2 regions of the Colwellia sp. RE-S-Sl-9 genome follow, and region 1 is predicted to be linked to the other one. Evidence: predicted binding sites of a transcription regulator. Region 1 holds the regulator's gene; the other holds the start of a gene.
The links. The regulator FliA, encoded in region 1, starts transcription of late flagellar genes. The targets are predictions, from matches to a motif close to CTAAAGNTNNNNNNNNNNNNGCCGATA.
Positions count from the first base shown of each region.

Region 2: a site for FliA is predicted at 3,550-3,576, ahead of ACM9HF_RS17465 (flagellin N-terminal helical domain-containing protein). Genes of this name have one in related genera too.

Region 1 covers NZ_CP182631.1:2,132,239-2,144,776, forward strand. Annotated here, with positions in the region: gene ACM9HF_RS09140 (chemotaxis protein CheW) at 1-119, opposite strand, end outside; gene ACM9HF_RS09145 (ParA family protein) at 119-898, opposite strand; gene ACM9HF_RS09150 (protein-glutamate methylesterase/protein-glutamine glutaminase) at 963-2,054, opposite strand; gene ACM9HF_RS09155 (chemotaxis protein CheA) at 2,066-4,135, opposite strand; gene ACM9HF_RS09160 (protein phosphatase CheZ) at 4,147-4,890, opposite strand; gene cheY (chemotaxis response regulator CheY) at 4,936-5,319, opposite strand; gene ACM9HF_RS09170 (RNA polymerase sigma factor FliA) at 5,371-6,090, opposite strand; gene ACM9HF_RS09175 (MinD/ParA family ATP-binding protein) at 6,117-6,959, opposite strand; gene flhF (flagellar biosynthesis GTPase FlhF) at 7,133-8,653, opposite strand; gene flhA (flagellar biosynthesis protein FlhA) at 8,694-10,799, opposite strand; gene flhB (flagellar biosynthesis protein FlhB) at 10,895-12,025, opposite strand; gene fliR (flagellar biosynthetic protein FliR) at 12,025-12,538, opposite strand, start outside.
Region 2 covers NZ_CP182631.1:4,023,746-4,036,283, reverse strand. Annotated here, with positions in the region: gene fliD (flagellar filament capping protein FliD) at 1-1,020, opposite strand, end outside; gene ACM9HF_RS17475 (flagellar protein FlaG) at 1,063-1,539, opposite strand; gene ACM9HF_RS17470 (flagellin N-terminal helical domain-containing protein) at 1,625-2,446, opposite strand; gene ACM9HF_RS17465 (flagellin N-terminal helical domain-containing protein) at 2,632-3,453, opposite strand; gene ACM9HF_RS17460 (flagellin N-terminal helical domain-containing protein) at 3,698-4,519, opposite strand; gene ACM9HF_RS17455 (flagellin N-terminal helical domain-containing protein) at 4,761-5,579, opposite strand; gene flgL (flagellar hook-associated protein FlgL) at 5,702-6,907, opposite strand; gene flgK (flagellar hook-associated protein FlgK) at 6,917-8,917, opposite strand; gene flgJ (flagellar assembly peptidoglycan hydrolase FlgJ) at 8,976-9,980, opposite strand; gene ACM9HF_RS17435 (flagellar basal body P-ring protein FlgI) at 9,999-11,102, opposite strand; gene flgH (flagellar basal body L-ring protein FlgH) at 11,143-11,826, opposite strand; gene flgG (flagellar basal-body rod protein FlgG) at 11,882-12,538, opposite strand, start outside.

The DNA.
Region 1 (12,538 bases):
TTGTTTAGCTTTTCAGTTTCTACTGCCTTTTTTTCAATGAAGTCATCGGTGTCTTCTGTTAACAGCTCTGATAAGTAATTTTTCATCAATTTCTTACTAGCGGTTAATGATTTATCCATTAAGATATCAAACCTTTTTGTTCTTCTATTAAAGAGTATAATAGCTTCTTATATGCTGTTACGCCTCTTGAACTACTTAAATAATCAGATGGAACTTTACGAGCTTGGCTTGCATTCCTAAAATTTGTATCGATTGGAATAACACCAGACCATACTTTTCCAAAATATATATCTTGAAGTTTTCTATAGGTTATTAATGATGCTTTTGTGCGTTTATCAAACATAGTCGGTACAATTGTATATTTAAAAGGCTCCGCCTGTTCACCTTGCATAATTTCTAACGTATTAATCATTCGTTCTAAACCTTTTAACGCAAGAAACTCGGTTTGAACAGGTACTATAATTCGATCTGACGCAGCAAGTGCATTTACCATTAAAACGCCTAAAATAGGTGGACAATCAATTAAAACATAATCGTATTCACTTTCTATTAATTTAATCGCTTTTTTAAGAACTAGCCCCATTCCCCCTTTACTGCCTAAAGCACGATCTAATGTCGCTAGCCCCATTGTTGCAGGAAGAATATCTATATTATTATATTGAGTAGGACATAAACTTTGTAAGATCTGTTCTTTTGTTGACGACTGAATAAATAAATTATAGACGCTTAAATCTAATTCTTCCGATTCAATGCCAAAATAATAACTTAATGATGCATGTGGATCAGTATCAACTAATAACACACGAAAACCTTGATCAGCCAATAAGCCTCCCAACGTAATCGTAGACGTAGTTTTACCAACCCCGCCTTTTTGATTTGCTAAAGTCCAAACTACCAATTAAGCTTCCTATAAAGTTATTAATGCTCATTGAATATATCTAACCTCAAACGGGCTAAATATTTTATTTCAAATCAAAAACTTTTAATATTGCAGAAGAGATCTTATCTAATGGCAATTCTGCACCAGACAAACCGGCATTTACCACAGCTTGCGGCATACCATAAACAACACATGACTCTTCATCTTGAGACCAGATTGTAGCCCCTTTATTTTTTAATAAACGACAGCCATCTTTTCCGTCAGAGCCCATACCCGTTAATATAATAGCCAAAACATTTTCACCGAAAACTTTGGCTGCAGAAGCAAAAGTAACATCTACGCTCGGTTTAAAAGCAACTCTTTCTGAAAGGTCATCTATTATCTTTAGTTTAGCTTTAGAATTTGTTCCATCAATTACCATTTGTTTTCCACCTGGTGCTACATAAGCATTGCCTGGTTTTAATTCGTCGCCGATAGCCGCTTCTTTCACATTAACGTTGCATAAATTATTTAATCGATTAGCAAAAGCTTTAGTAAATGATGCTGGCATATGTTGAATGATAAGAATTGGAACAGGAAAGTTTGCAGGTAATTGAGCAAGTACTTTTTGAAGTGCTATAGGACCACCGGTTGAGGTACCTATTGTTAGTAATTTATATTCTTGGGATGTTTTTTTTATTGCTACACTATTTTTTTGTGTAACATCAATTAATTCTCTTGTTGTTGTTTTGTTAGATACTATTTCTCTATGGTTTGATTTTACTTGTATTCTAGATTTTTTACGCGCTAATTGAATCACACGTTCACGCAATACCATTCCAGCATCTGATGTGCTTTTAGCTATTTCGGAGAATTTTTTTGGTAGAAAATCTAACGCCCCTGCATCAAGGGCATCAAGTGTTATTTTAGCTCCTTCATGAGTCAGAGAAGAAAACATAATAATTGACGTTGGTGAATGTTTCATTATCTGTTTTACCGCGTCAATACCGTTTAATTGCGGCATTTCAATATCCATGGTAATAACATCAGGTTTAAGTAGTTTAGCCTTTTCTACAGCTTCTACACCATTTACAGCAACATCAACAACATTTAGGTTGGGATCAGCATTTAAAATATCGGCTACTCGACGTCTAAAAAAGCTGGAATCATCAACTACTAATACCTTATATGGCATTAACTATCTCTTTATCTTGTACGTAATTTTTTATGAACACTAGATTTCTTAGCGTAATATTTAAGCAGGTTAGGAACATCAACAATTAATGCTATGCCACCATCACTCGTGATTGTAGCTCCTGCCATACCGGGAGTTCCGTGTAATAAACGGTCGAGGGGTTTAATAACAACTTCTTCTTGTCCAATTAAACTGTCAACAACAAAACCAACTTGCTGGCTCCCTACTTGTACAATAACTACATGCCCTGTATCTCTTGGTTTTTCAACATAATCTCGAACTAACCATTGATCAAGATAAAATAATGGAATGGCTTTATCTCTAACAATAATAGTTAATTGACCATCAACTATATTAGTACTCGTTAAATCTAAATGAAATATTTCATTTACACCCGCTAATGGCAAAGCGAATGTTTGTTTGCCAATAATAACCATAAGAGTAGGCAATATGGCTAAAGTCAGTGGAACTTTAATTTCAAGTACAGTACCAATACCTAATTCAGAATCTATATTAACAGTACCGTTTAATTGCGTAATTTTGGTTTTTACAACATCCATTCCTACACCACGACCAGAAACTTCTGAAATTTCGGTTTTGGTTGAAAATCCCGGTGCAAAAATCAAATTAAAAGCTTCACTATCCGACATACGAGCCGCGGCATCTGCATCTAATACACCACGCTCTATAGCAATTTCTTTCAATTTTTCAGCATTCATTCCAGCACCATCATCTCGAATGGTAAGAAGAATATGATCACCTTCTTGTGAAGCTGAAAGTATTACGGTTCCTTCTCTTTCTTTACCTTTTGATTCTCGAACATCAGGATCTTCAATACCGTGATCAACTGAGTTTCGCACTAAATGCACCAATGGGTCAGCAAGAGCTTCAACTAAATTTTTATCTAAATCAGTTTCTTCACCTTCAAGAATAAGTTTAATTTCTTTATTTAAGCTTCGAGCTAAATCACGTACAACCCGAGGAAAGCGGCCAAAAACCTTTTTAATAGGCTGCATACGCGTTTTCATTACAGCGCCTTGTAAATCAGTTGTCACAGCATCGAGATTAGAAACAGCTTTGGTTAAATCTTCATCTTCTTTGGTCATTCCTAAACTAGTTAAACGATTACGAACTAGTACTAGTTCACCCACCATATTCATGATTTGATCGAGTCGCTTAGTATCCACTCGAACGGTTGTTTCACCTTGTGAAGCAGTAGCTTGAGGTGCTTTTTTCTCAGGTGTTGATGGTTTGCTCGCGGGTGCTGCTTTTACGGCGGCTACAGGAGCAGGTTTAGGCGTTGCAGGTGGTGGTGTTACTTGTTGAGGCTGAGTATTAGTTGTTGCATTTTGTGGCCCTTTTCCTTGGCCATGAAGTTCATCTAATAAATTTTCAAATTCGTCATCATTGATTTCGTTAGGATTACTTTTAGCTTCGGCCTTATTAACTTCTGGAGAAAAAGCACCTTGCCCATGTAAATCATCAAGTAAGCTTTCGAACTCATCATCTGTAATTTCATTACTATTATTATTTGATACATTAGTAGGCGTAGCCGGAGGTGTTACAGAACCGCCGCCATGTAATTCATCTAATAATTTTTCAAATTCGTCTTCAGACATTTCATCTGATGAACTTGAAGATACAGGAGCTGCAGGCTCCTCGACTACCGTTGCAACAGGAACGTCTTCAGATTCTGGTACACTTAAACGATGTAATTCAGCTATTAATTCAGGGGCAGCGGGTACGAGAGGCTCTCCTCCTTGAACTAAAGCAAACATTTCATTGATTGAATCTGTTGCCTGCAGAATAACATCCATTAAATCAGAGGTAACCGTTCTTTTATTAGTTCTTAAGAGGTCAAATATATTTTCAGCGCCATGACAAACATCCACAAGCTCTGTTAACGATAAAAAGCCTGCTCCGCCTTTTACAGTATGAAATCCGCGAAATATTGCATTTAATAAATCAGCATTATCGGGGTCATTTTCAAGCTCTACTAATTGTTCAGATAAAGCTTCGAGAATTTCACCTGCTTCAATTAAAAAATCTTGTAAAATCTCTTCATCTTGCTCAAACGACATTTAGCAACTCCTTAAAACCCTAAACTTGATAAAAGATCGTCAACATCGTCTTGATCTGAAACAACGTCATCACGCTCTTTACTATTTACAATCGGACCTTCAACCAAATTTTCACCCACTGAAGGTTTAGCTTTATTTTGAATTGAGTCTGAAGACATGCCAAATGCGGTTAGCATTCCAATCAAACCATCTTCAACTTCCCTTACTAAATCAATAACTTTACGAATAACTTGGCCTGTTAAGTCTTGAAAGTCTTGCGCCATCAAGACATCAGTCATTAATATACGAATTTTATCTGTTTCACTTCCTGTTGATTTTAATAACAAATCAATATCTAAACATAACTGTTTAAACTCAGGTAATTCTAATTTATTTTGTATAAGTTTTGTCCATAAAGGATTAACCACTTCGACTCTATTTTGTAATGACTCAAGCACAGGAAAAATAGATTCAACTGCATCCATTGTTTTGTTTGCAGCTTCTTCCGTTCGTTCTATAACATAGTTAAGTCGTTCTTTAGCATCAGGTATATCAGCTTTTGCTAAATCAGTGAGTCGAGAGTCAACTTGAAAATTATTCAAAGAATCATGTAACTGACGGGTTAATTTACCTATTTCAGCAAACAGCTCTGTATTGATTGGACTTTGAATATCTGCAACCAATTCATCAGCCTTGTCTTGCTGATCTGTTTCTAAATATTCAACCAACAATTTAGCTTGTTCTAATGAAACATGTACTTTAGGCAAACTACTCATGCAAAATATCCTTTATTTATTTAGGTATTAAAGAAAGATTTTCAATTAACCTAAGCGTTCGAATATTTTATCGAGTTTAGTTTTTAACGTTGCAGCAGTGAAAGGTTTTACAATATAGCCATTTACACCCGCTTGAGCGGCCATAACTATTTGCTCTTTTTTCGCTTCAGCTGTCACCATTAAAACAGGAATATGGGATAAACTAGCGTCTGCTCGAATAGCTTTTAATAAATCTATTCCTTGCATACCAGGCATATTCCAATCGGTTACAACAAAATCAAACTCTCCTGACTGAAGCATAGGTAAAGCGGTGCTACCATCATCAGCTTCTTGAATGTTAGTAAAACCTAAATCGCGTAACAAGTTTTTCACTATTCGTCTCATCGTTGAAAAATCATCAACTACAAGAACTTTCATATTTTTATCCAAGGCACCCTCCGGTGAGAACATTCAAAAATTTTAAATTACTTATTATTCTACTTAACTTTGCCAAGAATGCATACGAGCTTTTAAACGATGCATAGCTTGACTGTGAATTTGACTTACTCTTGACTCGCTTACATCAAGAACTTGTCCTATCTCGCGTAAATTAAGTTCTTCATCATAATACAATGAAAGTACTAAACTTTCTCGTTCAGGTAAAGTAGAAATACATTCACTTAACGCTCTTTTAAAAACAATCTCTTCAATTTGATTATAGGGCTCGTCACTTATTGATTTATTTTCTAAATTCAAAGCGTCTTCACTAACACCTAAATCATCTATTCCGATTATTTTCCCAGAACTTACATCATTAAGAATATGATGGTATTCATTTAAAGAAATATCAAGTTTATCTGCTACTTCCTTGTCAGTTACATCTCTTCCTAACTCTGACTCTAACTCTTTTATCGCATCACTCACCATACGACTATTCTTATGAACAGAGCGAGGAGTCCAGTCTCCACGTCGAATTTCATCCAACATGGAACCTCTAATTCTTATCCCTGCAAATGTTTCAAAGCTTGCGCCTTTTGTATGGTCAAAGTTATTTGATGCTTCGAGTAGACCGATCATTCCTGATTGAATAAGATCATCTACAAGTACACTTGCAGGTAATCTTGCAAGTAAATGGTAGGCTATACGTTTAACTAAAACAGTATATTGTTCTATTAAAACAGATTTATCTGTTTGAGTACTGTAGGCATCTGCTTTTCCCAAACTATATACTCGCGATAATTAGCATATTAATGTTCTAATAATTGTTCAATAAAGAACTCTAAATGGCCTGAAGGTTGGTGAGGAATTGGCCATTTCATGATATTTTTTGCTAAGTTTTTAAAACCTATTGAAGCGGGTGAATTAGGAAATGCTTCAATAATTGCTTTTTGCTTACGACCTGATTTACGTATGTTTTCATCAAATGGCACAACGCCAACAAGTTCTAAGCCTACATCTAAAAATCTATCACTTACTTTGGCTAGTTTTTCAAATAATTGCTGCCCTTCGTTAGGGCTTCGTACCATGTTAGCAACAACCTTAAATTTAAATACATCATGATCACGACTTAATAATTTCATTAACGCGTAACAATCGGTAATTGACGTTGGCTCATCACATACTACTAACATAATATCTTGTGAGGCTCGACAGAAGCTCAATACCATGTCGGAGATCCCTGCTGCGGTATCAACAATAAGAATATCGAACTCTGTTTGCATATCACTAAAGGCTCGAATTAATCCTGCATGCTCACTAGGTGTTAAATCAACCATAGATTGAGTACCTGAAGTGGCTGGAATAATTTTAATTCCTGCAGGGCCTTCGATGATAATATCGTCTAATTCACATTCACCAGACAACACATGAGAAAGGTTACGTTGAACACGTAGACCTAACATAACATCAACATTGGCAAGCCCTAAATCTGCATCTAGAACAAGTACTTTTTTACCCAGTTGAGCTAATGCTATAGATGTGTTTAAAGACACGTTAGTTTTACCTACGCCACCTTTACCACCTGATACTGCAATAACTTTAATTTGTTGTAAATCTTGCATCTTACGTAAACCACTCGCTTGGTCTATCATTTAAATCTTCTCGTCACTGACACATACACTATTTTCGAAAAGATGTTGCTAAGTAAATACATTATAGCTTAGTACATCTTAACTCGTGAAGTTATAAGCGGTTTTTATCAATGTTATTCAATTTAACTAATTTAATTAGTTTAAGCTAGCTTGTTTTGCTAAACATATTCAATTTATGCTGCACTTGCTTCTTTTTTAGGCATTGGTCGCCATGTACTAGTGTGTTGGTGGTTTATTCGACTACTCATTTTGTCTGCTAAGGCAACTAATTTTTCAGCATTTGCTACCTTAATATCTTCAGGAACTCGTTGTCCATCGGTAAGGTAACCGATAGGTAATCCGTTTTGAATAGCGGTAGAAATAATTTCACCAATACTAATACTCTCATCCAGTTTAGTATAGATACAGCCAGCTAATGGAATTTTTTTAAATCTTTCTACATTTTCTTGCATAACACGCTGCTGAGTATTGGCTGATAACACAAGATAATTACGAATTCTCACACGTGCATTGGCAATTAAATCTGTTAAATGCTGTGCTAAGCGCATGTCTCTCTGTCCCATACCCGCAGTATCAATTAATATAAGTTTCTTTTGTCCAAACTGCTGTAGTAATGAGTCTAATGCTTGTGCATCGTTAGCCAACTTAACTTGGCAACCAATAATACGTCCGTAAGTGGTTAATTGTTCAAAACCACCGATCCTAAAACTATCAGTAGAAATTAATACTACTTCATCAGCACCATGAATTTGTGCAAACCTTGCAGCTAATTTAGCAATAGTGGTAGTTTTACCTACACCTGTTGGACCCACTAAAGAAATAACACCGCCATGATGAATAATATCGTTATTGGTTGTATTTAGTTGCTGTGCTATAAATTTTTTCGCCTGCTCCCAAGCATCTTGTTCATTTTGTTGAGGAGGAATAAAACCAGCTATTTGATCTGCCATATGGTCTGTTAATCCCAAAGCAACTAGCTTGTTTATGAGCAATGCTTTTTGAGGGTTCTTTTGTGCCATATCTTGCCACATTAAACCCGACAACTGATGTTCTAAAAGGTGTCTAATGGTATGCATTTCTTTTTTCATTGTTTCAAATTCATTTGAATTATCATGAGAAAAAGAAGTTACCGAAGGATCATTAAAAACGTCTGTATCATTTGTTTCATCATTAACGATAGCAGCGTCCTTTTGTAATGACGGCATTGAGGAAGTATTTGATTGTTCTATATTTTGTTCTGCGTTTCTTTGCTGAGTCGAGTGTTGTAAACGGTCAGTGAAATTTTTAAATTGTAATTCAATATCATTGCTTGAAGATGTTTTTTCTCTTGAGCTATTATCGTGAGACTCCGCTTGAGCTTCTTGTTGAACTTTACGATTCAACAAGGCTGATAAACTATCAACAGGTGCTGCTCCAATGTCTACACTTTCTTCTACATGTTGAGTTTTGGTTGCAGAACGTCCACTTAAACTCACAACATCATTACTTAAATCTTGAGGATTATTATTTGTTACTGATGCTTCTGGAGCAATACTCTCTTTGGCTTGTGATGGGTAATAGTCAATAGCCGCCATAATTTCGACGCCCTCCACAACCTTTTTATTCGACATAATAACGGCATCCGCACCTAGCTCTTCTTTAATTTGCGCTAATGCAGTCTTCATATCTGCGGCAACAAAACGTCTAATTTTCACTATGGACCCCTTATTTATCTATTATCGCGAGCGAATAATGCTATGTATTACCTATCGCGCTTATAATCTTGATTTGTTTATCGTCTGGTATTTCTTGATAAGAAATAACTCTTAACCCTGGAATTGTATATTTAACAAACTTAGCTAATACCGTTCGTAATATACCTGAGGTTAATAGAACTGGCGTGTCTCCTGCCATTTCTTGTTGTTGAGCGCCTTCCATTAATGAAGTTTGTAATCGCTCAGCCAAACCAGGTTCAATTCCAGCGCCGTCATCTCCAGCCATTTGCATAGACTGGTGCAACATCTGTTCCAACTCTGGTGACAATGTTATGACAGGTACTTCATTAGCTGGCCCTACAAGCTCTTGTACTATAAATTTACGGAGTGTGATCCTAACAGCCGCAGTAAGAACTTCAGGATCTTGGCTTCTAGGTCCATATTCAACAAGTGTTTGCACAATACTACGCATGTCTCTTACCGGCACACCTTCGTTCATTAAGTTTTGTAAAACTTTAACCAAACAACCAAGGGTTAGTGTGTCAGGAATAAAGCCTTCAACTAATTTAGGATAAGACTTAGCAAGTATGTCTAATAGGTTTTGAACCTCTTCATGTCCTAATAATTGAGCCGCGTTATTGGTCAAAATTTGACTTAAATGGGTCGCTAAAACTGTTGCGCAATCAACAACGGTATAACCTAAAGATTGTGCGTATTCTCTTTGTGATTGATTAATCCAAACAGCATCTAAACCAAAGGCTGGATCTTTAGTCGGCGTGCCTTCTAAATTACCAAATACTTGTCCGGGATTAATGGCAAGTTCGTGATCATGTCTTATTTCTGCCTCACCAACGGTTACACCCATTAATGAAATTTGATAAGTGTTAGGGTCTAAATCTAAATTATCGCGTATATGAACAGCAGGAACTAAAAAGCCAAACTCTTGAGATAACTTTTTACGCACCCCTTTAATTCTATTTAATAATTCGCCGCCTTGTGCTTTATCTACCAATGGAATTAAGCGATACCCTATTTCTAAGCCAATAATATCTACGTGATTTACGTCATCCCAACCTAAATCTTTTACTTCTGATTCTATTTGCTGACTTTCAATTTCGGCTGCTTTTTCTTTTTCAACAATATCAGCTGCATTTTTCTTTTTCAGCTTAGCCCCAAAAAACGCTCCCGCAAGAATAATTACAGCAAAAGTTAAAAAAGCTACATGAGGCATTCCAGGAATGACGCCCATAATAAACATAACGCCACCAGCAATATAAAGCGATTTCTCTTGGCCTAGTTGAGAGCTAACTTGCTCTCCCATGTCTTGAGAGGTGTTTTGTCTAGTAACGACAATTGCGGTACCTACCGATAATAATAACCCTGGAATTTGTGCAACTAAGCCATCACCAATAGTTAATAGAGTATAAATTTCAACAGCACTATCAAAAGATAAGTCGTGCTGAACCATGCCGATAACTAAGCCACCAATAATATTAATTAATAAAATGAGAATACCGGCTATTGCATCCCCTTTTACAAACTTACTGGCACCATCCATTGAACCATAAAAATCAGCTTCACTTGTTACTTCAACACGTCGCTCTCTTGCTTGTTCAGCTGTTATAAAACCGGCATTTAAATCAGCATCAATTGCCATTTGTTTACCAGGCATCGCGTCTAAGGTAAATCGAGCGGTAACCTCTGAAATACGTCCAGCACCTTTAGTAACAACCATAAAATTGATAATAATTAGGATTAAAAACACCACTAAACCAACAGCATAATTACCGCCAATAACAACAGAACCAAACGCTTCTATAACTTTACCTGCAGCATCGGGGCCTTCATGGCCTTCAAGTAGAACAATACGCGTACTCGCAACATTCAAAGCCAACCTTAAAATAGTTGCAATAAGTAGTACCGCGGGGAAAGAGCCAAACTCTAATGGTTTTAAGGTATAAACCGTAATTAACAGCACAATAAGGGATAGCGCGATATTAAAAGAAAAAAGCACATCTAATAAAATAGCTGGCATAGGTAAAATAACCATACCTAGCGCTGCCATCACTAAAAACGGCGTACCAATACCTTTTAATTGGCTAAATCGAAGTTGCTTTGCTTGAGTTATTGCTGATGAAAATTGCATCTAAAGGCTGCTAATTAATTGACACATACTAGTGTCAGAGCAATATCCAGACCAAATTTAGGGTTAAATTGTTATTTAAGAAAAAATAGCAAAAACTAATATTTGAACTCATCTGGAATAGGGAGGTTTTTGGCTAAAGCTTTAGGTCGTTTACTTTTTCCTTTTTTATGTTCATTTAATTGATAAACAAATGCTAATACTTGAGCGACGGCAGCAAACAATTCTTCGGGGATATCTTTATTGACTTCAGCAGTATAATAAAGGGAGCGAGCGAGTGCGGGTGACTGTATAATTTCTACTTGATGTTCTTTAGCTATAGTGCGAATGTGCATAGCCATTTCATCTATCCCTTTTGCCACTAGCTGCGGAGCTCCGCCTGAAGAACCGTCATATTTTAACGCGATGGAATAATGAGTTGGGTTAGTAATAACTACATCTGAATCAGGCACGTCTTGCATCATTCGACGTTGCGACATTTCGTATTGAACACGTCTGATACGCCCTTTGATTTCGGGGCTACCCTCAGAATTTTTAAATTCGTCTTTAATCTCTTGTTTTGTCATTTTTAACTGTCGATTATGTTCCCATGTTTGATAAGGGGCATCGATAGCAGCAATAATACCAATAGACAAAGCTAACACTAAAAACATCCACAATAGCATGTCTGTAGCATGCTCAAAATTAATGGGAATAGCTTCTAAACTTAAGCCTAATATTTGATCGAATAGACTCGTTAGTAGAAGAAAGGCAACAATGAACACAACAAAAAACTTGAGTAATGATTTAATTAGTTCAACTAAAGCTTTAACCCCGAACATTCTTTTAAAGCCAGCAATAGGTGACATTTTACTTAACTTAGGTGCCATAGCCTCTGCCGAAAAGCTTATACCTCCTAACATAGTATTACCGATAAAAGCAGCTAACATGATAATAAAGAAAATCCATAAAAGCGGAGCAATAATGTCGGATACCGTACCTTGGGCAACATTAAATAAGGCATGAATATCTAAAGCTTCTTTTCGTGATAAGCTAAAAAAACGGGTCATAATATGCGACAGTGACTCCACTAAAGAGCTGCCTACCATCATGATCGCCACAGCGCTTCCTACTAATACAAACATTGTACCTAGGTCTTTAGAACGTGCTATTTGGCCTTTTTTTCTCGCTTCAGAAAGCTTTTTGGCCGTGGGTTCTTCGGTTTTTTCACCACTATCAGACTCAGCCATTATGCAGCCTTACAGCCAATTAAATAACAAGAGAACTCAAGCGCCCTTTGCCATTGTATTTGAAAATGTGTGAAAAAGTTCCCCATGGTTAGCCACATAATAAGTAGGCCTGCACACATGGTAATAGGAAAACCAATAGAGAAAATATTCAATTGAGGAGCGGCGCGTGTCATAACACCAAAAGAAAAGTTAATAAGTAACATAGCGGTTAATGGCGCAATAGATAAAGATAATGCTGTAGCAAACATCCAACCTCCCCATTCAACCAACTCCCTAAACTTTGTACTATCAAAATCGTTAGAGCCGATAGGAAGCGTATCAAAACTTGTGACTACAAACTGTAAATAAGCTAAATGCCCATCCATCACCCAAAAAAGTAGCGAAGATAATATAAGAAAAAATTGACCAACAGCAGGTACATTCATACCACTGGCAGGATCGACTAAAGACGCAAAACCCAAACCTGTTTGCATGGCTATAATTTGTCCCGCTAGAATAAACGTATTGATCACA
Region 2 (12,538 bases), 1.9 Mb from region 1:
TGCAACTGTTGATATTTCGAGTCGGCCTTCTTTATTAAATGATATACCTATATCATTTAACGACTGAATAGAATTACCTGCCAAACTTGCTACTTGATTAATAGCAATATCGGACAACTGTCCGCGCATTGAACGTAAGTCGGCATCAAAGGCTAACCGCCCTTGTACAGGGGCTCCTAGCCCTATCATATTATCAACTAAAGCATTATATCCAGCAACAAAATCAGTAATGAGTGTATTTGCTACGCTAGTGTCTTGAGTAACATCTAACTTTGAGGTAACGCCTGCATCACTAACCTTTGTTGCTACAATAGTCACATCTTCAATATTATTTTTAAATTCGTTAGTGGAGTTTGTAATAACATTCCCATCAACTTCAATAATAGCATTATCTGCAGTTACTATTTCAGAAGCAGATGTAGATAAACCGCTAAGTGCTGCGTCACCAGAAGTTACCGTTAAAGCGTTATCTGTACCTGTATCGGCTGCTGTATAAGTTAAAAATGTACCGTTATCACTATTAACGAGAGTAACATTAACACCAAAATTTCCTGTACCTTGATTAATTTTATCGCGGATAGTCGATAAATCATCAGCTGCGTCTATAGTAACGTCAAAAGTATCACCATTGGCAGAATTAAAGGTTAACGTACCTGCACCAACAGTTGTAGAGGAGTCTGCAAAATTCGTTGTTTGTATTTTTGTGGATTTTGCAAGTTGTATGACTTCAACGTCAAAAGAACCTGATGTAGCAAAACCATTAGTTGTAGCAGAGAAATTATCGCCTGATACTGTAACAGTCTGTTGATTAAAGTTATCAATATCCTTTAATTCGTTTACGCTACTTTCAAAAGTAGACAAAGCAGATTTTAAGCTACCAATACCTGATAATTCAGTATTGTAGCGATCTTCTTTTTCCTGTAATCGTATCTCTTGTGGGACAGATTCTGCGGTTACGAAAGCCTCTATAATTGATTCAAGATCTAATCCTGAGCCTATTCCTGCTTGTGTAATATTCATTATGCTGTCTCCTATATATTAAACACCTATCATCTAAATGTTTTAGATACTCTCATCAAGAAGTATACCAGTTTTTTTACTTACGTCTTCTCTAAGCTCGACAATTCGTTGGGCAATAGAAAGAATTTCTTCTGAAGGGAACTGTTTTATCAATTCATTATTTTCTGAATCGAAAATTTTAATCACGGTCTTATCAGAGCCATCGTCTTGAGTAAAGTTAACTGTTCTGATCGGCATGTTAATAAATTCAGATATTGTTTTCATTGCATCTGAAACTATACTCGCTTCTTCAGCTAAGCTTTCACTAGATTTATCTTCAATTGATTGCTCTTCTAACTCTTTTACTCTTTGTAATTCGGCAACTTTATTAAGCTTTAAAGTTGTTTCTTTTGTAGCTGAATCTTCAAATGCTTTGCCTTTTTCAATTGCTAAATCAGGGGATGATTTAGTATTTTTATTCAATTGATTAAGATCATCTGCCATATTTATAGGGCTGTTATTAGCAATATTAATAGACATGGGCACCTCCAATTTCAAATTTTATATACGAAAATGACACTCAAGTAGGAGTGTCATTATTCTGTTACTACTTTTTAAGTAAAACCTACAGTAATGACAATGCTATTTGCGGCTGTTGATTTGCTTGAGCTAACATTGAGCTTGATGCTTGTTGTAACACTGAGCTCTTCGCTAATGCTGCACTTTCTGCCGCGTAATCAGTATCTAATACACGTGAGCGTGATGCTGATAAGTTTTGCGCTGTATTATCGTTACTACGAATAACTGAAGAAAAGCGATTTTGTTTTGCACCTAAATCAGCTCGTACAGTATTCACTTTTACTAACGCATTATCAACTAATCCGATTGCTGACGTAGCGCCAACATCTGTAGCGATAGTTGCAGCACCTGTTGATAAAATAGTTGCTGCATCAAAGTTTTGACCAATTGATACTGTAATTGTTTGCCCACCATCAGCACCAATTTGAAATGCTTTATTGGTAAAACTGCCATCGAGAAGCGTTTCACCAGCAAATGAAGTTTGATCTGAAATTCGCGTAAGTTCAAGTTCTAACTCACCAAATTCAGCATCAAGTGCGGTTCTATCCGCAGTACTGTTTGAGCCGTTAGCTGATTGTACTGCTAATGTACGCATACGTTGTAATGTATTTGTATACTCATCTAACGCGCCTTCAGCAGTTTGCGCTAATGAAATACCATCGTTAGCGTTACGTGATGCTTGGTTTAAGCCATTAATTTGCGCCGTTAAACGACTTGAAATTTGTAGACCAGCCGCATCATCTTTTGCGCTGTTAATGCGTTTACCTGAAGATAAACGCTCAAAGTTATCAGCTAAACTATTAGTTGAGTTTTGAAGTTGACGCTGTGAGTTCAATGATTGAACATTACTATTAACTACTAAAGCCATGTTATTCTCCTTCGGACTTACAAAGCCCTATCTGAATTAATTTAAAGTGAATGTACTTAACTTCACTTCATATACCTATGTTATCGACACGTCATAAATATACTTTAGTAAATAACGTCAATAACACGTACAAAAGTTTATTAGAGGCTAATGGATTATTAATAACCTGCCTCTATTACTCGCTGTTATAATAATGATAATGCTATTTGCGGTTGTTGATTCGCTTGAGCTAACATTGAGCTTGATGCTTGTTGTAATACTGAACTCTTAGCTAATGCAGCACTTTCAGCAGCGTAATCAGTATCCAATACTCGTGAACGTGATGCTGATAAGTTTTGTGCCGTATTGTCGTTACTACGAATAACTGAAGCGAAACGGTTTTGCTTAGCACCTAAATCGGCGCGCACTGTATTCACTTTAACCAAAGCAGCATCAACATTACCGATAGCTGTAGATGCGCCACCAGCCGAAGAGATTGTAGCTGTAGCATTCCCTAAAATAGACGCTGCAGTAAAGTTCTGTGCAATAGAAATGGTAATCGTTTGACCACCATCGGCACCAATTTGAAAAGCTTTACTTGTAAACGATGAATCTAATAAATTCTCACCAGCAAAAGATGTTTGTGATGAAATACGCGTTAACTCAAGTTCTAACTCGCTAAATTCAGAATCTAACGCAGTTCTATCTGAGTCACTATTTGAACCATTCGCTGATTGCACCGCTAATGTACGCATACGTTGCAATGTATTTGTATATTCATCTAGTGCACCCTCTGCTGTTTGCGCTAATGAAATACCATCGTTAGCGTTACGTGATGCTTGATTAAGTCCGTTAATTTGGGCAGTAAGACGACTTGAAATTTGTAGACCAGCCGCATCATCTTTAGCGCTGTTAATACGTTTACCTGAAGATAAACGCTCAAAATTATCAGCTAAGCTATTGGTTGAGTTTTGCAGTTGACGCTGTGAGTTCAATGATTGAACGTTACTATTAACTACTAATGCCATGATAATATCTCCTGGGTAAATTACCCTTCAATGAATTCGATTAACGAAGCTAGTATTTAATAATCAGTATTGATACTCACTGCTTCTTAAAAACTATATCGGTTACTTTTTAAATAACTTTAATCTTTTTTAGCTTTTTATTTCAAAACAGCATTTTTTATTGATTTTTAAGAAAATTTTATTTTTCCTATAATAAAAAACCCTCAGAAAGAGGGTTTAAAGGCCACCATAAAAAAATAAATCACTACAATAACGATAGTGCTATTTGTGGTTGTTGATTTGCCTGTGCAAGCATTGAGCTTGATGCCTGTTGTAGTACTGAGCTTTTTGCTAATGCAGCACTTTCTGCAGCATAATCTGTATCAAGCACACGTGAACGTGAAGCTGACAAGTTTTGTGCGGTATTATCGTTACTTCTAATAACAGAAGAAAAACGATTTTGTTTTGCACCCAGATCTGCTCGTACTGTATTCACTTTAACCAAAGCTGCATCCACATTACCAATAGCTGTAGAGGCACCTCCAGCACTAGAAATATTTGTAGAAGCTGCACCTAGTATAGAAGATGCATCAAAGTCTTGACCTATAGACACCGTAATAGTTTGTCCGCCGTCAGCACCAATTTGAAACGCTTTACCTGTAAAAGAACCGTTTAATAGGTTCTCACCAGCAAATGAAGTTTGATCTGAAATACGTGTCAGTTCTAGTTCTAATTCACCAAATTCAGCATCTAATGCTGTTCTATCAGCATCACTATTTGAACCGTTAGCCGATTGCACAGCCAATGTACGCATACGTTGTAAAGTATTCGTATATTCGTCTAACGCTCCTTCAGCGGTTTGCGCTAAAGATATACCATCATTAGCATTACGAGACGCTTGATTTAAGCCATTAATTTGTGCCGTTAAACGACTTGATATTTGTAAACCAGCAGCATCATCTTTTGCGCTGTTAATACGTTTACCAGAAGATAAACGCTCAAAATTATCGGCTAGGCTATTGGTTGAATTCTGAAGTTGACGCTGTGAATTCAAAGATTGAACATTACTATTAACAACTAATGCCATGATAAGATCTCCTAGGTAATATACTCATAAAATTATTTAATTTGTGAAGCAAGTATAAGTAATTATTTTTTACTTAATGCTTCTTGAAAACTATATCGGTGACTTTTCAAATAACTTTAAACTTTTTTAGCTTTTATTTTTAAAACCTAGAATAAGAACGTTAACCATTGATTTAAAAATATTTTAGTTAAAAAAAAACCCTCATAAATGAGGGCTTTAAGCATAAAACATATGTTTTTCTTTATTGCAGTAGAGACAAGGCTATTTGAGGCTGTTGATTTGCCTGAGCTAGCATAGAGCTTGCTGCTTGTTGCAGTACAGTACTCTTAGCGAGCGAAGCACTTTCCGCTGCGTAATCCGTATCCATTACACGAGAACGAGATGCTGATAAGTTTTGCGCTGTATTATCGTTACTTCGAATAACAGAACTAAAACGGTTTTGTTTAGCACCAAGCTCTGCACGCACACTGTTTACAGTTTGTAACGCAGTATCAATTTTACCAATAGCTGTAGAAGCTTGAGCAGCAGATGATATTGTTGGTGTACTTAAAATAACCGATGCTGCAAAATCTTGTGATATAGATAAACGTATAGTTTGCCCACCATTAGCACCAATTTGAAAATCTTTACCTGTATAAGTACCATCGAGTAAATTTTCACCACCAAAACTAGCCTGATCTGAAATACGTGTTATTTCTGTGGCTAGTTCTTGGAACTCGGCATCAAGTGCGGTTCTATCTGCATCGGTATTTGAACCGTTAGCTGATTGAATAGATAAAGTACGCATACGCTGTAAAGCATTGGTAAATTCATCTAATGCACCTTCAGCTGTTTGAGCTAAAGAAATACCATCATTTGCGTTTCGAGTGGCTTGATTTAAACCATTTATTTGAGCGGTTAAACGAGCTGAAATTTGTAAACCTGCCGCATCATCTTTCGCACTATTGATCCGTTTACCAGAAGATAAACGCTCAAAGTTAGTTGATAATTCGTTTGTTGCAGTACCTAAACTTCGTTGCGAGTTTAAAGACGCTATATTACTATTTACGACTAATGCCATTGCTATCATCTCCTAAGTAGGTGGTGGTTCTATTTGCTGATAACAACATTTACTTGGAACCACTTTAATATAAATTTTGACGCTAACTATTTAATACATTTTTAATGCCAACATTAAAAATGTTAAATATAATTAAATAATGTAAGGTTTTTTACTTGTACAAAGGTTTGCTGTGCTGCTTGCAATGCCACTTGCGATTGCTCAAAGCTTGCTACCGCTTTAGCAAAATCTAAATCTTCAATATTTGATTGGCTTTTCGATATAGTTAACTCTTTATCTTTATGATTTTCACTTTGAGTTTCAATGAGTTGAACTCTTATACCTGCATCTGTTTGACGTGTAGTCATATGATTAAGGCTTCGATCTAATTGAGTCAAAATTTCGTTATAATCAACTTGATGTTGAATATTATTAGCGGGTGTAGCACCCACATTCATCCAATCAATTGCTGATTTTATCGTATCAAAAATACTAATCGTTTGAGTGGCTTCTAAGACAAGCTCATCGCCGGGCAAAGGATTGCCGTCTAACTGAACTTCAACACCATTAAAGGCAATTGTTTGCCCTGGGGTATATGCCGCCGTAGGATATACAACACTACCATTCACATCAGTAACGGTTAAATCGGATGGGGCAGTAAAAGTAAAGCGATAACCGGGTGGATTACTTATATCGTCATAAGCCGCAGGGTTATTAATCAGCGCACTGTTTACAGAAATTCCTGAGGTATTAGAGATATAATTAGGCTTAAAATCACCAATAGCATTAGCAACTTTTTCAAATGCTTCGTCACCTGGTTGGTTAGTATCAACCATTACATTTTTTGCTATTTGCAGTTCCCTTACACCACTATCCCCTAAGTAATTAACAGAATTGTCAGGTTGTAAAACAAAAGGTTGTTTATCTATTTGGTACCCAGCAAAAATATAACCGCCGGTTTCGTCTTTTGTATTCGCTATGTCTAACAGTTGTGATTGGCTATTCGTTGCCAGCTCGGCTAAAGAATTAAGATCATCGTCATCTAATGTTCCGTTATTTGCTTGAATAAAAAGACTTTTTAATTCTTGCATTAAATTTTGAGCATTATCGAATGAGGTATCTTGCAGGCTATTTCTATTATTAGCCTGTGTTATATTTCGCTGATATTTTTCAATATTCATCAGCTCATCTTTATAACCAGCTAACGTACCATATGCGACCGCATCGTCTTTAGCTGTGATAATACGCTTACCTGTTGATAAATATTCTGACTGTTGATTAACTTGAGATTGTAAGGTACCAATTGTTTGGCTATTTTGAAGATAAAACTGGGCAGTTGAAACTCTCATAATTTACTCCTATCTCACCGCTTGAAGTAACGTGTCAAAAATAGTATTCGCAATAGAAATTATTTGTGAAGAGGCTTGATAAGCTTGTTGAAACTTTAATAAGTTCGCTGCTTCCTCATCTAGGTTAACACCTGATGTAGATTGGTTACGGTTATAAGCCTGTGTATATAAAGCTTGCGCCGTTGTTTCCACTAATTCTGCAGATTTTGCTTTTGACCCTACGCTAGCCGTAGATACTCCAAGACTTTGACTAAAGGTTTCTTTCTCACCATTAATAATGCCTTTTTCTTGGGTTAGTCCCATTAAGGTTGCATTATTACCGTTACCCACACCAAATGAATCAGCAATATAAAACTCTTCTCGTGCTAAAGCGCTTGCCCCTGTTGGACTACCTTTAATTTCTAATTGAAATGCTGCTGTAGCAGGTGAAGGAGGTAAATCTACAAGTACGCTACTACCCGACAAATATGAACCTGACGCTATACTTGAAATTGGCACAACGGCAGCATCATAAACACGATAATCAAATACACCTGGTGCACTTTCATAAATATCAACGGTTAAAGAAGTATTGGTTGTACTTGCATATGTTTGTGCGGCTAATGGATCATTCATTTGAACAATAGCGACTCCACCTCCTCCCACATTATTATCAGAGGTTGAAACATCTATAGGTGTACTTGCTGCAATCCCAGCCCCATCAGTTAAATTAACTTTCATTAATGAGGCACTATTTTCAGTTGGCCTAATAATAAAGGTATCGCCTGCGTTTGGTGTTCCTGAATCTTCAATAAACTCAAAACCATATAAAGCAAGAGAAGCACTATGTGAAGCCCCCGCAGCACCTAAGTTAACGGTTGAGTTATCTGATAAATTTTTCATGATGAAATTTACTCCATCATATTTAATTTCAAACTCATCTGTAGGTACTTTTGACACGTCAGAAATATTTACGCGTGCTTGTAAATTCCCTGTATTTTTAGAGGTAGCTAATACACGTGCACTTTCTAATGTAGTACTATTAATATCGGTAAAAAAATCTAACCCTTCTTGTTCATTTAAATCTAACCCATCATGCTGAGCTTCATTTAATGTTTCAGAAACAACCATAGCAATTCGGTTTATTTCACTTTTAACTTGCGCTAAATGCTCGTCTCTAAATTCATATTTCGCAGCGAGTGCGCCTCCTACTGAAGCCCCACTTAATTTAACAGAGCTATTAGCACCAACAATGGTTAATGTGGTTTTGTTAGGATCTGGATCACCCGCTTGCACACCAACGGATAAGGAGGTTATTCCTGCTACTAATGTCGCGCCATTACCAATCATTACACTCATAACACCATTATTATCAACAACAGTATTAACACTTGTGTATTTACTCAATTCATTTACTAAATTATCGCGAGTATCTAGTAAATCATTTTGCTGTCCAGATGTTGAATTATTAGTATGCAGTATTTGTTCATTAAGTTTACCAATCTCTACTGATATTTGAGAAATCTGACTTGCAATTTGCTCTATCTCACCATTGATAGATTTTTCCATTTGGTCAAAGTCAGCATTGAGGGATTGAAAGTTACTACTTAATACTTCTGCTTGGGTTATTGCCATACTTCTTAACCCTAAGTCGCTTGGGTTATCAGCAATACCATTTACGGTTTGATAGAATTGATCAAGAGAATTATTAATGGCTCCACCAGAAAAAGTCATAATTTCATCAAGCTGGCTTAAGTCAACATGTAACTCATCTGCGTTACTTAAATTTGTTTGACTTAATAATTGTTCTTTATATGAAAATTGGTCATAAACTCGTCTTACATCTTCTATATAAGTGCCACCGCCAATATAATTACCTCCGTAATATAACCCCGTTGCAGCATTTTGTTCTGCGCGTTGGCGGTTATATCCTTCTGTATTAACATTGGCAATATTATTACCAGTAGTAGCAAGTTGCTGCTGAGCAGCTAGTAAACCACTAACCCCTGTATTGTATAAATTAACAGACATGATTGCCTCACAACGATTGCATTAACGAATAATAATTAGGAGAAGTAATTAAAGAGAATTACTTTTCAATAAGGCTGGTAACTGTTTTCAATGTCCCTAATATTTTTTTTGCGTAATTAGGATCGGTGGCATAACCAGCACCTTGTAAGTTTTGCAAAAACTGTTCCACATTGGACGGATTTTTTAAGGCAGGTTGATATCTTTCATTGGAGGATAAGAAATTAACGTAATCATTAACACTTTCTGCTATAGATGAATACACACGGAACGGTTCTCGTTTTTTCACCATTGCGCCTTGTTGAAACTCTAACGTTTCAGTTGTGGTTTTATCGCCTTTCCAACGTGAATCCGCTTTGATATTAAACAGGTTATTAGAGCTTTCGCCTTGATTATTTCTTATGATTTTTTGCCCCCAACCTGTTTCTAAAGCAGCTTGAGCAATAACAACTTCAAACGGGATATTTAACTTGGCTTCAACTTGTTTAGCTGAGTCAGTAATGGCGGTAACAAAGTCTTGAGGATTATTAAATTCAGGTAAGAAGCTCGTATTGCTTGAAACATTTTGATCAATATCTTTAGATAAATATTTAGGGATCGTAACTTCATTTTTGTCATTTGTTTGACGATCCAACTCGATCGTTTTAGGTAAAGGATCTCTTGTGTTTTGCAAATCAAAAACGTTTTTACCACGAGAGTCTAAATTACCATTACTTCTTAATACGGTGTGAGGAGTAAAGTTTTCGCTATCGCCCCCCAGCTGTCTAACAATTAATTCAGATAAACCTAACGACCCATTATTTGATAATTCTAACGACATTTGTTGATCGTGCATGTCTCTGTAGAATTTTGTGCTTTCTGAATTAAATGGACTATCAGACTCTAAAACTTCTTGAGCGCTACGCATACTCTTTAATAGCATTTGCATAAAAATAGCTTCAAACTGCTTAGCCGCACTTTGTAATGCTTCTTCTTTATCTGCTTTATCGGTTGATTTAGACTGTTGTCTAACAGAGTTTAAGCCGTTTACATCAAGAAAATTTTGCGCATCGGTAAGTCTAGTCATAGCATTATTGATTGTTAATTATATAACAATCAACTCCCCACGTAAGGCACCCGCTTGATCTAAAGCTTCAAGAATCGCCATCACATCGCCAGGGCCAGCACCAACTTCGTTAATAGCACGTACTAAAGTATTTAAAGTAACTCCCGGTTGGAATACAAACATACGGTCATCGCTTTCGTTAACGTTTACTGAAGATTGCGTTGTTATAGCGGTATCACCTTCTGCAAAAGCATTAGGTTGTGAAACATCTTGTACCTCATTAATAGTAACCGTAATTCCGCCATGAGTTATCGCTGCAGGTAATAATCGAACATCAGAACCAATAACAATAGTACCTGTTCGTGAGTTAACAATAATTTTTGCAGAGGATCTATCCGGTTCAAATTCTAAATTTTCAAGTGTGGACAAAAAGCTTACTCGGTCGGCAATATCTCGCGGTGCAGTTACCGTAACTGAAGTTGCGTCAATAGCTCGAGCTGAGCCAGCAATAAGATCGTTAATGGTGTCAGATAATCGCTTAGCTGTGGTAAAATCAGAGTGATGTAAATTAAAGGTTATATGATCACCCGATGAAAAAGGGGAAATAACTTCTTTCTCAACCATAGCACCATTTGCTATACGCCCAACAGTGGGTGTATTAACAACAATTTTAGAGCCATCTAAACCTTCAGCACCTAAGCCACCAACAACTAAACTCCCTTGAGCGACAGCATAAGCATTACCATCTACTCCCATTAAAATGGTTTGTAGTAAAGTTCCCCCACGTAAACTCTGTGCTGATCCCATAGAAGAAACAGTCACATCGATTTTTTGACCAGGTTTAGCAAAAGCTTCAAGCTCTGCATGAACGGCAACAGCGGCAACATTTTTAATTTTAGGCTTTAAGTTTGCCGGCATAGTGATACCGAAATTACTTAACATGGTTTTAAAACTTTGTTCGGTAAATGGACTTTGTTCACCTGTTCCAGGTAAACCTACCACTAAACCATAACCTAAAAGCTGATTAGATCTTACGCCAGCCACATCGGCTAAATCTTTAATACGTTGAGCATTTACCGAGTGTGTAAATAAGCACACGATAATAAGACTGAATTTACACAACTGCTTAATTAACTGCTTCATAGTAATACCTTATTTATGGATGATTTTATAAAGCTAAGCTTTATAAAGGCCACCATGAGCTACCGAAAAATTTAGACAACCAGCCTTGTTCTTGTGCGTCAGCAAAAGCTCCTGTACCAGCATATTGAATACGAGCATTCGCCACTTTGCTTGACATAATCGTGTTGCCTGAACTGATATCTTGAGCGCGAATAATACCGGTTAGTCGTACATATTCGTCGCCATTGTTTAACGACATCCATTTTTCACCACGTATCATTAGATTTCCGTTGGGTAAAACACGTAATACATGAACTGAAATATTGCCTGTTAAACTGTTACTTTGATCTGATTTAGAATCGCCCGAGAAGTCTGAACTTTGGTTGTAGCCAAATTCCAACGAGTCTCCTTTAAAAGTGATAGGCGCTCCACCTAAACCAATAACCGAACCTAATAGTGAACTGTTGTCTTTTTTAAGCTCTGTTTTTGCATTTTTCTGTGCTTGTGTATTTTCGCTTAACACAACAGAAATAATATCGCCGACACGATGCGCCTTAGAATCCGAATAAATATTATTGACGTAATTTTCTTTAAATAATGACCCTGTGGGTACAATAGGTTCTTCTTCCATTTCAGGCATTATTGGAGCAAAATCAGGATCATTAGGTAATATTTTTGCGTTTTCAATACTTGCACAACCTGACAATTGAATAAGTAAAACACTTAGTAATATTAAATATTTCATGACTCCTCTCCTCTTTCTTTGTATCAATAGAAATAATTTTAAATAGCTCAACAATCTATAATTGTTGATTGATGTAACTCAGCATTTGATCAACAGCAGAAATAACTTTCGAATTCATTTCATAAACACGCTGGCTTTCAATTAAGTTAACCAATTCTTCTGTGGTATTTACGTTTGAGGTTTCTAAAGCACCTTGAACAATCATGCCGTAACCTTCTAAACCAGGAACACCTTGTTGAGGAGCACCACTCACAGCAGTCTCTGAATATAAATTTTGCCCTATCGGCTCTAACCCCGTAGGATTAATAAAATTGACGGTATTAATTTGACCAATAACCGCTGGTTCTGCTTGCCCTTGCAGTTTTACTGAAACTTCACCGTCTTGAGATACGGTAATAGATAAAGCATCAGGCGGAATGGTAATTTGAGGTTGCATTAAATAGCCAGCACCTGGCGTAACAACATTACCTTCCTCATCCATTGTAAACTGCCCGTTACGTGTGTATCCCGAACTTCCATCTGGCATTAATATTTCAAAAAAACCTTCACCTTGAATCATTAAATCTAATGAATTATCGGTAGTTAACATATCGCCTTGCGTGTGTATTTTTTGGGTAGCTACCACTTTAGTACCCGCACCTAGCATTAATCCTGATGGCATTTCAGTATCTTGTGCTGATTTACCGCCAGGTTGATTAATTGTTTGGTACAG